One region of the Paenibacillus intestini genome, then DNA from elsewhere that is predicted to be linked to it. Evidence: predicted binding sites of a transcription regulator. Region 1 holds the regulator's gene; the other holds the start of a gene.

Region 1 (7,746 bases):
AATATCCTAGGCGTCTCGGAAGTGTATATGCCATCCATCTCCGTCAGCAACTGATTTAAGGTCTGATCATACTCACGTTGCTGTCCACCTTCACGTTTACCACCGATCACATCAATCTCATCAATAAAAATGATCGCATTTTCCTTGTTTTCCTTCGCTGCCCGTGTTCTGGCATCCTTAAACAAATCCCGGATTCTGCTGGCACCTACACCGACATACATTTCAACAAACTCACTGCCTGATGCAGCTACGAATACCGAATCCGTGTAGTGAGCCGCGGCTTTAGCCATCAACGTTTTCCCTGTTCCCGGAGGACCAGTCAGCAAAATACCTTTCATTGGCCTTATCCCAAACTTCTGTATTTCTTCATGACGGATCAGAAAGTCAAGCGCCTCTCTTAATTCCTGCTTGGCACTGTCCTGACCTCCAATTTCTTCAAACGTCAGTTTTGAAGGTCCTTTTTTCTTCCGTTTACGCTCTTGTCCAGCACCTACCGTAATCCCGCCGCGCATCTGCATCATGAATAACAACCCACCAACCAGCAATGCTGCGATCAGAATCGGAACAATATTCACACCGATAAAAGCAAGAAAAATGATAACAACTGGGACAATTCCTATGGCTGCTTCTTTTGTCCATTTAGGCATTAGGCCACACTCCTATCTGACCGGGTACACGCGGCAGTATAATAAACTTGCTGGCTTCTCCGTCTCGCAGACTTACATAAACATTGTTGTCATCCATCGCCGTATTGACTTGAATTCCTCCTGTAGCCATCTTGGACAACGTCGGAGTAATCTCGGCGTATTGTTTGTTCTCCATCGCCTGGGCTACGGTAAACATGGCATCTCCCCACCAGTTTTCAAGCGCCTCATTGGAGTGGTCTACGACATCCAGTTTGAGCGCTCGGGAGCCGATCAGGTTCTGTCCTTCTCTATGAATATATTGCACCAGTCTACCTAAATCTACATTTGGCTTTAAATCAAGTTTCATTTGTACATCATTGCGGTTAATAGTTAACTGAACGCTATTAACACCTTCGTACTGAGTAACCATCTTTTCAATCGGACTCTGTACGGCTACTTGACGGTATATGAACCAACCTCCAAACAACAGGACGGCAGAAACTACGGCGGTTAGAACAATAGGCAATACTTTCAGCTTCAAATGAATTACCCCTCCCAAAATGAGCCCGTCCTTAATCTACAGGCTTGTATATTTAGCTGTACATCATGTCTGCAACGTTTATTGCAGATTTATTTGCGTTGTTCGTTAACTTCAGTACATATCTGAGTATATCACATCGTATATACAATTTCGAAGGCGAAAATATGAATAAATTAATAATTTTAACTATTTCATTTGATGTTCAATGGTTGGAATGCAAAAAACCGGTTCAGTCGGTATCCCGTCTGCCGGTTTTTTGGCTTATTGTTATGTGCAACTATCTATGAATTGACCGTTTTATTCATCATCATAATGGAAGAAGATGTATGAAGTCAGCTGTTCGGTAACGTATATACCAGATCGACTTGCTCTCCGTTGCTAAATCGGTAAAAGCGATAATAGTTATGCGTATCATCGTCATAGTACACTTGCCACACATAGATATTGTTCACAACACCTGGCATGATCCGTTTGATCTCACCGCCTGGAACATCTGAGCTGAAACGGTTGCGAATCTGCATTTCGGTCATCCCGTTCTGCAATAACTCACTGTGCACACCTGCCGCGCCTTGTACAGGCTGATTGTTATTATCAAACTTAACCCAGATCATAATGTCCTGATTATCTTTGTTTTTAGCTGTCATCGTCCAGTATATGTTGTCAGCGCCACTCTTTTCGCCCCACACGTACTTCCGCAGTTCATCAGGTGCTGTAATGCCCAGCTGGTTCTGTGCCGATTCAATCGCCAATGCTTCTTCCTGCCGCTGATCCTGCGTGACATAGACGTAATATCGCTGAAGCCCAATCAAGATCAGAACGAGAATGAGCAGCGATATCCATATCCACTTCTTTTTTTTCTTCAAGAGTTGAACTTCCTTTCCCTAAAAGTGCGCATTGAAGTTGCCTCTTAACGCGCAAGCAATTGATCAAAGGCCAACTGGGATTCCCGCAAAATGCGCTCTTCATCCAGTGTTAAACATTCACCATGTTTTACGACTTGTTTGCCATCTACCCATACATGTTCCACATCTTTCGCCGAAGCCGAGTAAATTGCATGTGAAATCAAATCCGTGTGTGGATAGAAGTGAGCCTGTTCAATGTTGAGTGCAATAAAATCAGCCTTTTTACCAACTTTCAAAACTCCAGTATCGTTCAGGAAGATGGACTTCGCACCGTAAGCTGTTCCAAGAAGCAACGCTTCCCCGGCAGGTACGGCGGTAGGATCACCGGATACTCCTTTATGAATTAAAGCTGCAAGTCTCATTTCCTCAAACATATCCAGATTGTTGTTGCTTGCCGGTCCGTCTGTTCCTAAAGATACAGTAACTCCTGCTTTCAACAAAGCGGGAACACGAGCTACACCCGATGCAAGCTTCAAATTACTACCCGGATTATGGGATACAGCGACATCATGACGTGCCAAGATCTCGATCTCTTCATCGTTGAGATGCACAGCATGCGCTACGAGTGAAGGACGTGAGAAAAAGCCATGCTTCTCCAAATGTGCCACTGGACGCATGCCGTAATCTGATACATTCTGCTCCACTTCACGAAGCGTCTCTGACATGTGCGTATGGAGAGGCAGGTTTAGATCATGCGCAACTTGAACAAGCTTCTCTATGTAATCTGGAGGGCATGTGTAAGGCGCGTGCGGAGAGATTACGGTTGTGATGCGTCCATCCGCCTGTCCATTCCATTCACGCGCAAACGCAGCGGACTCTTCGAGCTTTCGCATCTGCTCTTCTTCGGAGCACAGTCCAATGACACCGCGAGCCAGCGCAGCTCTTGCTCCTGACTGTTCAACCACTTTTGCTACCTGATCCATGTGGTCATACATGTCCAGGAAAGCTGTTGTTCCGCCTTTTAACATCTCAAGCACCGAAAGGGATGCTCCCCAATACACGTCCTCAGAAGTCATTTTGGCTTCCATTGGCCACATTTTTTCTTGTAACCACACTTGCAATGCCAGGTCATCACCATGACCTCGAAGCAGAGACATTGCCGCATGACCATGCGTATTGATCAGACCCGGCAGGAAGAGCAGTCCTTTTCCATCCACTTTAGGCAGGTTCTCGTCACCATCCGGCAGCGTCTCACCAATATGCACAATCTTGTCATTTTCAACGACCATATACCCTTGAATCACAGTCCAATTGGCACCTTCATTTACAGCAAATTTACCATTTTGGATTACCCATTTATTCGTTGTTGTCATCAAGCTCATCTTCCTTCCCGTTCTCCAAATAATAAGCCAAACTGAGCAAATCCGTTGTAAAGTCTGCATGATGAATCCGCACATGTGAAGGCGTTTTTAGAATCGTCGGTGCAAAATTCAGGATCGCCTCAATACCCGATTCAATCAGTTGATCGGCAACATTCTGAGCTTCCGTGTCCGGCACCGTGATGATCCCGATACGGATGTTATCTTTCTGAACCGCTTCTGTAAGTTCTTCCATAGGTTTGACCGTCAGGCTATTAATTTTACTGCCAATCTTAGGCCCAAACGCATCAAAAATAGCGACAATTTTCATATTGTCCTTCAAATAAGCATTATAATTCGATAAGGCATGTCCGAGATTACCGGCCCCTACCAGAGCCACATTAATTTGCTGATCAATTTTCAAAATGTGACGAATCTTCTCGATCAGGTAAGACACATCATACCCGATTCCTTTACGACCAAAATCACCGAAATAAGCTAAATCTTTACGGATTTGAGCTGGATTCAAATCCAGTCGCTGTCCTAGTTCCTGCGAGGAAACCGTTGTCACCTCACGCTGAACCAACTCGTTTAAATAACGCAAATATACAGGCAGACGCCGTACTACCGCTTCTGATATTTTATCCGATTTCATCCTTGCTCCCCCTTACCATCGCCACGATTAAATAAATATTGAAAAGATGAGCATTCTGTATACATGCAATATCCATGCATGATGTCCTCATACAGAATGCCCGAATTATTAGGAATATAAGTTCATTAAAGCGCTGCCCTGTTCGAACTTTGTGAAGTCTTCTTCAAAGTTTAACGCCATGGTGAAGTCCAATGCAATGTTATAGCTTTACATCGTAATTATTTTTGAGTTTCTGCAGGTCGATCTAACCATTCAGCAATACGGGGAACCATCTGTTCTGTCAGCATATGCTCCATCTTTGGTCCCGGTAGCGAATACAGGAAGTACTTGCCGTAATAAGCTTCAATTACACGCGTATCATACACAATGACGATTCCGCGATCTTTGCCTGTCCGAACGAGTCGGCCGAAGCCCTGCTTGAAGCGAATGACTGCCTGTGGCACAGACAGCTTCATGAATGGATTCTTCTTCTGCTCTTGCAACAGTTCACTCTTCGCTTCCAGAAGCGGATGGTTAGGCGGCTGGAAAGGCAGTCTCACAATCGCAAGACAGGTCAGCGCTTCACCCGGAATATCCACGCCCTCCCAGAAGCTACTCGTACCCAGCAGGACTGCTGCTTTGGCATCCTGGAAGCGTCGGGTCAACTTCGAACGATTCCCGCTGTCAACACCTTGCCCCAGTAACGAGATGTCATTCCCGGACAAAGCCTCTTTCAGTGGTTCATAGACTTGTCGAAGCATTTTATAAGAGGTAAACAGCACCATCATACGTCCTTGAGTTGCAATCGCCGTCTCAGCAAGAGAGTGCACCAGCATCTGTACAAAGTGCGCGTCCCCTACGCTCCCCTTCAGACTCGGGAAATCCCGCGGGATTACTAACAAAGCTTGTTCCCGATAATTGAATGGGGAAGGTAGCATCGAGGTCAGAAGCCGATTATTGTCGGCAGCTTCCTGCAAACCCAGTTGCTCAATCATGAACTGGAATGACTTATCCACCGACAGCGTAGCCGATGTAAGCACAACGCTTTTCTTTTTATCGAAAAACATCTCTTTCAATTGCGCGCTCACATCAACCGGAACAGCGTATAGCTGGAGTGACTTGCTACGGAACTGTCCGCTGGCCTCCATCCAGTACACGGTCTTGGCATCATCCATACGCATGAAGAATCTTAAATTCTCCTTCATCGTCGTCAGATCTTTCAAGAGCCCGGTGATATCAGTGATCAGACTGTCGGACTGATAATCATCCTGATCTTCTTTTACTTCGAGCAACAGTTTGTCACCCTTACGAACCAAATCACCCAATGTCACATAGATCTGGTTCTCCAAATCCTGCAACTCCTGCCACTTGGCAGGCTTCTGAGACGCTTTAAGCCGCAGCGAGAACTGTCCGGTCTCCCCTGGAGAAGCATCACTCCGTTCAGGCAAAAGACCAAACAGAGCATCGCTCAGACGATCCCACATTTCCTTCACTTCCACGGCGAGAGGAAACATCTGATCCACCATTGAACCCCACTGTACACCGTTCTCGTGCCCTGACAACTGAGAGCGAAGCATGGGAAGCTGACCATTACGACTATCTTTGAACAAACGGGTCAGTGTGTGTACGAGCGTAAAATACTTCATGTGAAGCCCCAAATGTTTACCCGCTACATCTTCAAGATGGTGCGCTTCATCAATGACCAGACTTTCATAAGCTGGCAACAGCTGATGAGCAGCCTTCACGTCTGTAAACAGTTTGGAGTGATTGGTAATCACAATATCAGAAAGTCCCGCCTCATGTTTCGCACGATGATAGAAGCACTTGCGGAACCACGGACAGGATCTACCGAGACAAGACTCGGACTCGCTCTGCACCGTTTCCCAGAAATCTCCTCCGCGTGCACTGAGGTTCAATTCTTCATCGTCACCCGTTTCGGTTTGTGTGAGCCACACAATCATCTGTGCTGCCGTGAAGTAATCCTCTTTCGGCGTAGCAAATTCACGTTTGTTGATTTTGTGTTCGAATTTGCGTAGACAGAGATAATGGCCTCTCCCCTTGAACACGGAAGCTTTGAACGGAAAAGGAACCACCTGCGTCAGCATCGGAATATCCCGTTCGCGCAGTTGTTCTTGCAAGTTAATGGTGTGAGTGCTTACCATCACCTTCTGTTCTTGTTTTACACTTTCATAAATAGCAGGTAACAAATATCCCAGGGATTTCCCTGTTCCCGTTCCGGCTTCCAGCAAAAGATGTTTCTCTTCATCCAGTGCCTGCCGCACGCTGCCAAACATCTGTGTCTGTGCTTCACGCTCTTCATAATGATCCAGTGTCTCTTTGAGGTTGGCGCGCACCTGATCCATAAACTGATCAAAGGTCACACCGTCCAGCGGATTCGCTTCTCTTTCATCCCGAGGAGCTCCAATTTCCGTCCAGTCACTAACGTTAAGCGCCAGCTGACGGTAATAGGTATGCCCATCCAGGTCCTGAATCGGTTCTGCTTCCTTCTCCGCACGTAGTCCGTCGAAAAACCATCCCAGATCACTGTCTTCTGGTGCAAACAGGTCGCTAAGCCGCTGAATTGTAATTAACGGCAGCTCTCTAAGTTCATCGAGACATTTGAGCAAAACATGAGCTGTTGCCAGTGCATCACTGTCAGCCTGATGAGGCCGGTCATGTTCAAATCCAAATTCGGCTGATACATAACCAAGCTGGTATGAACCCAGCGACGGAAAAGTTATTTTCAAGAAATCAATCGTATCCAGAATACGACCTGTAAACGGTAAATATCCACATCGATCAAGTGCATTCTGTAAAAAATGAAAATCGAATGCTACGTTATGGCCCACCAGAACCACATCGTCAAGAAGCGGTACCATCTCCATCATCATCTCTTCAAGAGATGGAGCATCCGCGACATCTTCTTCTGTAATTCCGGTCAACCCAGTGATGAATGGCGGAATTGGAACACCCGGATTTACATAAGAACTATATATTTGAGTTATGCTGAAGTCATGGTCTATGATGGCAAGTCCGGCCTGTATGATCTCACCGTCGGACTGCGTGCCGGTTGTTTCGAAATCCAAAACGGCAAATTTCATTGCAATATACGATCCCTTCCATTCCAGTCTATGTTACAGCATAGCAAAAAAAAGGACATTTGAAAATTAACTGACAAAAAAGCGGTGTTTCCGCCGCTATGTCAAAGGAGGAAACACCGTTCTTTTGTTGCCACATGTCTTTTTCAATTCAGGGCAATTTGGGCATGTCTTGAAACAGACTGAAGTGCAAGTGCAGATTTTCAGACACACCCTAGCTGGTTTGCGTATTGCAGTTTACCTCTGTTCAGCCTGCAAACTTCCATGTTGTACAGAGGTTCGGTCAACGTCGGGTCATACTGAAGGGCCTGTGCGAACAGGGAGCATGCTGCTTCTGGATTGGAGAGCTTCGCTTGGATACAGCCCAGAGCATTACATACAAGGCCTTTGAGTCTTGCTGATCCCTTAAGTAGCATAATCTGCTGTAAATGGGTTTCAGACTCATAAATCTGCTCCAGACTTAAGTGTGCGAGTGCCAGATAAAAACGGGCTAAGGCACTATCCGGGTAATCGTTCACAACCCGTAAGAATTGATCAATAGCCTGCGGATACATTTGTAGCTTAAAATATCCTTGGCCGCGGCTGAAGCATTCAAGATGAAGTTCAGGCAAAGCTGTCACTGCTTCCTGCTCCGGCTCAAGTGAAGC
Region 2 (7,746 bases), on a different contig from region 1:
TACCTTGCCAAAATGCCGGACATTACTCGCGTAGCGATTATTACAGATGCCATGATGGTCAAACTCGGATATGTGGAAAAAGTAGAGCATTATCTGCGTCAACGTCAGACACCGGTAGCGATTGAAGTCTTCTCAGAAGTTGAGCCGGATCCATCAACAACAACAGTAGACCGCGGTACAGCCATGATGGAACGCTTCCAGCCAGACTGTATTATCGCACTCGGTGGCGGGTCACCAATGGATGCTGCCAAAGCGATGTGGTTGTTCTATGAATATCCGGATACAGAGTTCAACAACCTGAAACAAAAATTCATGGATATCCGTAAACGGATTTACAAATACCCAAGACTCGGATCAAAAGCGAAATTCGTAGCCATCCCGACAACATCAGGTACAGGTTCGGAAGTCACATCGTTTGCGGTAATTACGGATAAAGAGCATGGCAACACCAAATATCCGCTCGCTGACTATGAATTGACACCAGACGTAGCGATTGTTGACCCTGAGTTCGTATACAGTTTGCCAAAAACGGCAGTAGCCGACACCGGTATGGACGTATTGACACATGCGATTGAAGCGTACGTATCCGTTATGGCGAATGACTACACAGACGGTCTGGCAATCAAAGCCATCCAACTGGTGTTCCAATACCTGGAGCAATCGTCACTGCAAGGTGACAAACTGGCACGTGAGAAAATGCATAATGCTTCCACGATTGCCGGTATGGCTTTTGCCAACGCGTTCCTGGGCATTAACCACAGCTTGGCGCATAAATGGGGAGGTCAATATCACACCGCACACGGACGCACCAATGCCATCCTATTACCACACGTTATTCGTTACAATGCGAAAAAACCGACGAAATTTGCATCGTTCCCGAAATATTCGCACTTTGTGGCCGATGAGCGGTACGCCGAAATCGCACGTATTCTCGGATTACCAGCACGTACAACCGAAGAAGGCGTGAACAGCTTGATCAAAGCCATCCGTGATCTGAACAAAAAACTGGGCATCGAGGAATCGTTCCAGGAGATCGGCTTTGACGCGAAAGACTTCGAATCGCGTGTAGACTACTTGGCAGATCGTGCCTTCGAAGACCAATGTACAACAGCGAATCCAAAACTGCCGCTGGTCACTGAACTTGCCGATGTGTACCGCAACGCTTTCTATGGCAAATTTGAATAACAAGCAACATAAATTACAACTTAGTACTTCAAGTTAAGGCAAGTGATTCAGGGGTTCTCCACATTGGGGAGCCCCGATTGCCGTATAGTTGCATAGCCGAAGGAAAGAACGGAGAGATAGGAAAGGAGGTGAGGAAAAGAGGGCAGAGAAACGAGAAACGAAGCCCTCATTTATCAGTCCGCTAGACAGGTCTTGTGCAAGGTCGAAGCGGACCGTCCACAGGCACAGCGCAGACTAAGTCATCGTAGCGAGTCAAAATGGGCAGAAAAACGGAGAGGCGGAGCGTCCGTCTTTCAGGAGCGATCTAGTCTCATGCATGAACGAGGTCATACGGACAACGCACCAGTAGAGTTGTAGCAAAGTGATACCCGCGTAAGCAGTAGAAAAAGGATGGGCAGAAAAACGGAGAAGCGAAGCCTCCGTTTTTCAGGAGCGATCTAGTCTCATGCATGAACGAGGTCATACGGACAACGCACCAGTAGGGTTGTAGCAAAGTGGTTCCAGCGTAAACAGTAGAAAAAGGATGGGCAGAAAAACGGAGAGGCGAAGCGTCCGTTTTTCAGGAACCTATATCATGCCCTTGGTTGCTCCGAGCATAGCGGAGCAATGGTTCCCCAAAATGCTAGGAACAAAGGGGAGGTGGCTGTTTGCACAGAAGAGGTTCACACGATAACGGAGCGGGCAGGACAGACGGAAGAAGCGAAGCGTTCGCATTTATCCCCGGATTTTCACTTTGGAAAAGTGAATCGAAAAAATCCGGGGATAACGGCGATCTGAAGTTGTTCTGCCCGCGGAGTGGTCAAGTGTGAACAACCGTGGCGCAGTTCAATAAGACAACATCCAAAGTTTGTGATAAAAATCACAGATGGTGTGACTTGCTCGACGTATACTGAAAATATAAGAAAAACATTCATTCCGCGGTTCCGGTTCCCCAGTAGAGAGAACGTGTTCCGGATCATGTGAAACAATTCACATAAATCGCGGCTTTGGACACATGATGATACGTCTATTGCAACAATATAATGTGTCCAGAAATCCAAAAAAGCGGAGGGATTACGATGTCGGTGATCGAAAAAGATGTTAAACAACAAACAGGCTGGAGAAACTTTACCAAAGGAACATGGACCAAGACGGTTAATGTAAATGATTTTCTGGAACATAACCTTTCCCCATATTATGGCGATGAGGCGTTCCTTGCAGGTGCAACCCAGAATACCAAAGAATTGTGGGATATTGTATCCGACCTGACCAAAAAAGAACGGGATAACGGTGGGGTGCTTGACGTTGATGTGAATACGCCTGCAACAATTACTTCCCACCAACCGGGATATTTGGATCAAAGCAAAGAGCAGATTGTCGGAGTTCAAACAGACGCTCCGTTCAAACGTTCCATTCAGCCATTCGGCGGAATTCGCATGATGATTGATGCTTGTGAAGCATACGGGTTCGAAATGCCACAAGGTGTCATTGATATATTTACAAATATTCGTAAAACGCATAACCAAGGTGTATTCGATGCTTACACTTCCGAGATGCGTGCAGCACGTAAAGCGGGTATTATCACAGGTTTGCCGGATGCTTACGGTCGTGGCCGGATCATCGGTGACTATCGCCGGGTAGCTTTGTACGGAGTAGACTTCCTGATTCGTAACAAAAAAGGTGAGCTCAATGCACTTGAAGTTGATGTTATTGATGAAGATGTCATTCGTCTGCGCGAAGAGTTATCCGAACAGATTCGTGCACTGCAAGAACTGAAACAACTGGGCGAGATGCATGGCTTCGATATTTCATTACCAGCAACAACGGCTAAAGAAGCATTCCAATGGTTGTACTTCGGCTACCTTGCAGCGATCAAAGAACAGAACGGTGCTGCAATGTCCCTGGGACGTGTATCTTCATTCCTGGATATCTACATTGAACGTGATTTGCAAGAAGGTATCCTGACAGAAGAACAGGCTCAAGAACTGGTTGACCACTTTGTCATGAAACTGCGGATTGTTAAATTCCTGCGCACGCCGGATTACAACGAATTGTTCAGTGGTGACCCAACATGGGTAACAGAGTCTATCGGCGGGATGTCCGTCAACGGCGAGACACGTGTAACCAAAAACAGCTTCCGTTTCCTGCACACACTGCACAACCTGGGACCTGCTCCGGAGCCGAACTTGACTGTTCTGTGGTCCACGAAGTTACCTGAAGCTTTCAAAGATTATTGCAGTAAAGTATCGATCGAAACCAGCTCCATCCAGTATGAAAATGATGATCTGATGCGTCCAATCTATGGCGATGATTATGGTATCGCCTGCTGTGTATCTGCAATGAAGATCGGTAAACAAATGCAGTTCTTCGGCGCACGTGCCAACTTGGCGAAAGCATTACTGTATGCGATCAACGGTGGACGTGACGAAAAATCGGGAGCACAGGTTGGTCCGGAGTATCCTGCCATTACAAGTGAGGTACTGGATTATAATGAAGTGATGAAACGCTTCAAACCGATGATGGAGTGGCTCGCTAAACTGTACATGAACACTCTTAACGTCATCCACTACATGCATGATAAATACAGCTACGAGCGGATTGAAATGGCGCTCCATGACCGTGACATTCTACGTACGATGGCTTGTGGTATCGCGGGACTGTCGGTAGCAGCGGACTCACTCAGTGCCATCAAATATGCCAAAGTTAAACCGATTCGCAACGAACAAGGCATTGCCGTTGATTTTGAAATTGAAGGTGAATTCCCTTGTTACGGCAACAACGATGACAGTGTAGATAGCATTGCTGTAGAGCTGGTAGAAAGCTTCATGAGCATGATTCGCAAGCACAAAGCCTATCGTAACGCAATGCCAACGCAATCTGTACTGACCATCACTTCCAACGTGGTGTATGGTAAGAAAACAGGAACAACACCGGATGGACGTAAAGCAGGCGAACCATTTGCACCAGGGGCGAACCCAATGCATGGACGGGATAAAAAAGGTGCACTGGCATCGCTCGGTTCTGTAGCAAAACTGCCTTATGAACACAGCCTTGATGGTATTTCCAACACCTTCTCCATTGTGCCAAAAGCACTGGGTAAAGAAGATGCTACACGCAAATCCAATCTGACTGCGATGATGGATGGATACTTTGGTCAAAATGCGCATCACTTGAACGTAAACGTATTTGATCGTCAGCAACTGATTGATGCAATGGATCACCCGGAACAATATCCGCAATTAACTGTACGGGTGTCCGGTTACGCAGTTAACTTTATTAAACTGACACGTGAGCAACAACTGGATGTTATCAATCGTACGTTCCACGGTTCGATGTAAGTTACTTTTCCAGTAGTCCAGTCAAGTATTCTGATTCAACATAAAAATGAACGCATAGCGGATGCGAAAAGAAAGGAAGAGGCAACATGGTTAACGGACATATTCATTCACTCGAAACTTTCGGGACGGTTGACGGCCCAGGTATCCGCTTCGTGCTTTTTATGCAAGGATGCCTGCTCAAATGTCAGTATTGTCACAATCCTGACACGTGGGCACTGGATGGTGGAAAAGAGATGACATTAGAGGAGGTGCTGGCTGAAATACAGCCGTACCTGTCCTACTATCGTAGCTCTGGCGGTGGACTTACCATATCTGGCGGAGAACCTACCCTGCAAGCTCACTTTGTCGCAGAAATATTCAAGGAAGTCAAACGTCGCTGGGGGCTTCATACGACACTGGATAGTAACGGGTTTAATGAACCGGATCGTATTCATGATCTGCTTGACCATACCGACCTTGTATTACTCGACCTGAAACATATCGATGACGAGAAACACATCAAACTGACAGGCAAATCCAATGAACGTACGTTGAAGACAGCAAGATGGTTATCCGATCATGGTCGAAAAATGTGGATCAGACATGTATACGTGCCTGGTATTCATGATCAGGAAGAGGATTTGTTAAATCTCGGGCGTTTCATTGGTACGCTAAATGGAGTAGAGAAGTTCGAAATTCTTCCTTATCATCAAATGGGAATTTACAAATGGGAAGCACTGGGTAAAGTTTATCCGCTGGATGGCGTACCTTCTCCAACCGAAGAAGAAGTTGAACGGGCATATCGCCTGATTGAGCAAGGTCGTGCAGAAACAGCCAGCGTCATTTGTTCAGGAAAGTAAGCGGTAAGCGAACATCTATTCACAAGCAACCTTTACGAATATTATTTCGTAGAGGTTGTTTTTTTTTTATTTTTTACTCTCAACGGTTAAAACAAATGCTTCTGCACTGGAGCTAGGTAAATCTTTAGATTAACCCATACAGCTTGTTTATTTTAACAGATAACTATTTTCATAGTTTTTCACTTCTATTAAAAGTTTACAATTCTTATTCATTATTTTTAGCAACTTTTCCCGTTTCTGAGCGTCTAATCATATGACTTTTAGAGGGGATATTAATAAATGGGAGCAGAAGGAGCCAAAGACAAAGAATGAATTTGAAGAAGAAGTTGTCCATAATCACCGCTTTTGCTGTTTTTCAGGCGTTTGCAGTTATTCCAGCGAATGCACAAGCAGCAGAATCAAGCGAAGCTACGCCAGTGAATACCGCAAAAGTGAAATCCGTTGAGGTTGTAAAGAAAGAACAGCCAATTGCTGAGTCCGAAGTAAAATCAGGAGCAACGACTGATCCTGCTAACAATCCATCAAACAACTCACAACCTGCCAACAATGAAAGCGCCATAGAATCCAATCAGGGAACAACAGATCCTTCTGGAACAGAAGCTACACCGGTAAATCCGGCAACAGGAGCAAACGGGGAACAAGGAACAGGTGAAGAAACAAACACACCAAACACACCAACACCTGCTGAAGTAGAGCAACCAACGACTGGTGTAACAGCTGCGACTGTGCGATCTGCCGGAGACCTGACACTTTATATGAATAGCAACAAGATGGTTCAGGATGGGAAAACGTATCTGGCTGGACAGCCAATGGCTGTAAAAAATGGTGTTTCCTACGTGGCCATTCGTGCATTGGTTGATCGGGTAGGTTACGATGTAAAGTACGATAATACAACCAAAGAGACAATCATTCTCAGCGGTGCGGACGAACTTCGTTTTAAAACAAACAGCAAAGTGTATACCGTTAACGGAGAATCCAGAACGATGAAAGGCCCTGCTTATCAAGAAAAAAGCACGTTCATGATTCCATTGACGTCCATTACACAAGCGCTGAACATCACATATACCGTTAATCAGTCTGCGAAGACGGTTGTATTGAAGCTTAACACTAAACCTGTAGCCAGCTTTACGGTACAAAAGGAAATTTTTGCAGGAGATCAAGTGATCTACACGACTAAAAACAGTTCGCCGAACGGCCTTCCGATTGTGGATGAGCAGTGGACTGGACGTCAAGATTCCTTTGATCAGCCAGGCGTTTATACGGTGACTTATACGGTTCAAGATTCCAGTGGCCAGTGGAGTAACCCTTATACGCTTACGATCAAAGTGGAGCGTCCGAATCTTCCCCCAGTAGCGATGTTTACAACGGACAAGGAAGAATACAAAATGGGTGAAAAAATCTCCTACACTGATCAAAGTACAGATGATGAGGATGCGATCGTCAAAAGAGACTGGAGCAACAATGCACTCGCATTTTTCCTTCCGGGACCGAAGACGGTATCACTTACGGTTACAGATCAGCACGGTTTGAGCAACACATATACGAAAGAGATTATGATCACAAGCGAGACGCTTTATAATCAGTCTGATTTCAACAAATTGTTCGTACCAGTAGGGGACAAATTTACATTCAACGGCGGAGAAGTTCCTGGCATGGAAAAAGTTCCGTTTACGTACACGGATGAATCAAGCCTGCTTATTCGTAGTAACAGCCCTGAGACCGTTAACCAGGAAGGCATTGTCTACAAGGAATCTTCCTTTGGACAGACGCGTTTCATGATTCACCATGTCAATAATACGGGCAAAAGAGTAAAGATGTATGTGATTGCAACCAATAACAATCCATACACAGCTGTATTCGATCAGCAAAATATGGGCTTTGCAGGACCGACGCCATTTGCTACCGTTGCGGGTAAATTGTCCATCGATAAATGGTTCAAATCCATGCAAACGGGGGCAGATTCGAAGAGAGTATACATCCAGCCAGGAGAAAGCAAATTGATTCTGACGGAATTGAACAATATTTCGATGAAAGAAGGGCAGGTCATCTCCCTTTATTCCGACGCTTTCAGTGATTATACTCTTGACTACAACATTGTAATGATCGAAGAAAATAAAGATCCGATGGCCGTGTTGTCCTCATTGCCAGTTCTGGACCGTGACGGCGTTCATAACCGTGGGACTTATCCAAACGCAACACGAATCATTACGTACGATCAGGAAGTTGGCACGAAGCCTTCCCGTCTGCCACTCGGGGATAATGCAAGTGATCCGAATCTCGACGGCACAGACCCGATGGCCTTCACAAGCGCTTCTAACGCTGGTAACTTCGGTGTACTGTACAAAATCACCCTGAACAATGTTGCTCCGCGTACACTGATTTCGTTTAATCCTCGCGGAGGCAAG

The links. The regulator Rex, encoded in region 1, represses fermentation and respiration genes when NADH is low (regulators of the CRP and FNR family bind a similar motif). The targets are predictions, from matches to a motif close to TTGTGAAATATTTCACAA.
Region 2: the regulator Rex is predicted to act here: its motif matches at 2,143-2,160, upstream of pflB (formate C-acetyltransferase).

What each region holds. Positions count from the first base shown of each region.
Region 1 is NZ_JAURUN010000001.1:65,308-73,053, reverse strand. Features, by position in the region: gene J2T16_RS00405 (AAA family ATPase) at 1-647, opposite strand, end outside; gene J2T16_RS00400 (hypothetical protein) at 640-1,167, opposite strand; gene J2T16_RS00395 (hypothetical protein) at 1,500-2,030, opposite strand; gene J2T16_RS00390 (amidohydrolase) at 2,075-3,382, opposite strand; gene J2T16_RS00385 (redox-sensing transcriptional repressor Rex) at 3,366-4,022, opposite strand; gene dinG (ATP-dependent DNA helicase DinG) at 4,241-7,102, opposite strand; gene J2T16_RS00375 (tetratricopeptide repeat protein) at 7,303-7,746, opposite strand, start outside.
Region 2 is NZ_JAURUN010000003.1:755,266-763,011, forward strand. Features, by position in the region: gene adhE (bifunctional acetaldehyde-CoA/alcohol dehydrogenase) at 1-1,185, shown strand, start outside; gene J2T16_RS12650 (hypothetical protein) at 1,378-1,542, shown strand; gene J2T16_RS12655 (hypothetical protein) at 1,833-1,994, shown strand; gene pflB (formate C-acetyltransferase) at 2,244-4,502, shown strand; gene pflA (pyruvate formate-lyase-activating protein) at 4,589-5,341, shown strand; gene J2T16_RS12670 (stalk domain-containing protein) at 5,650-7,746, shown strand, end outside.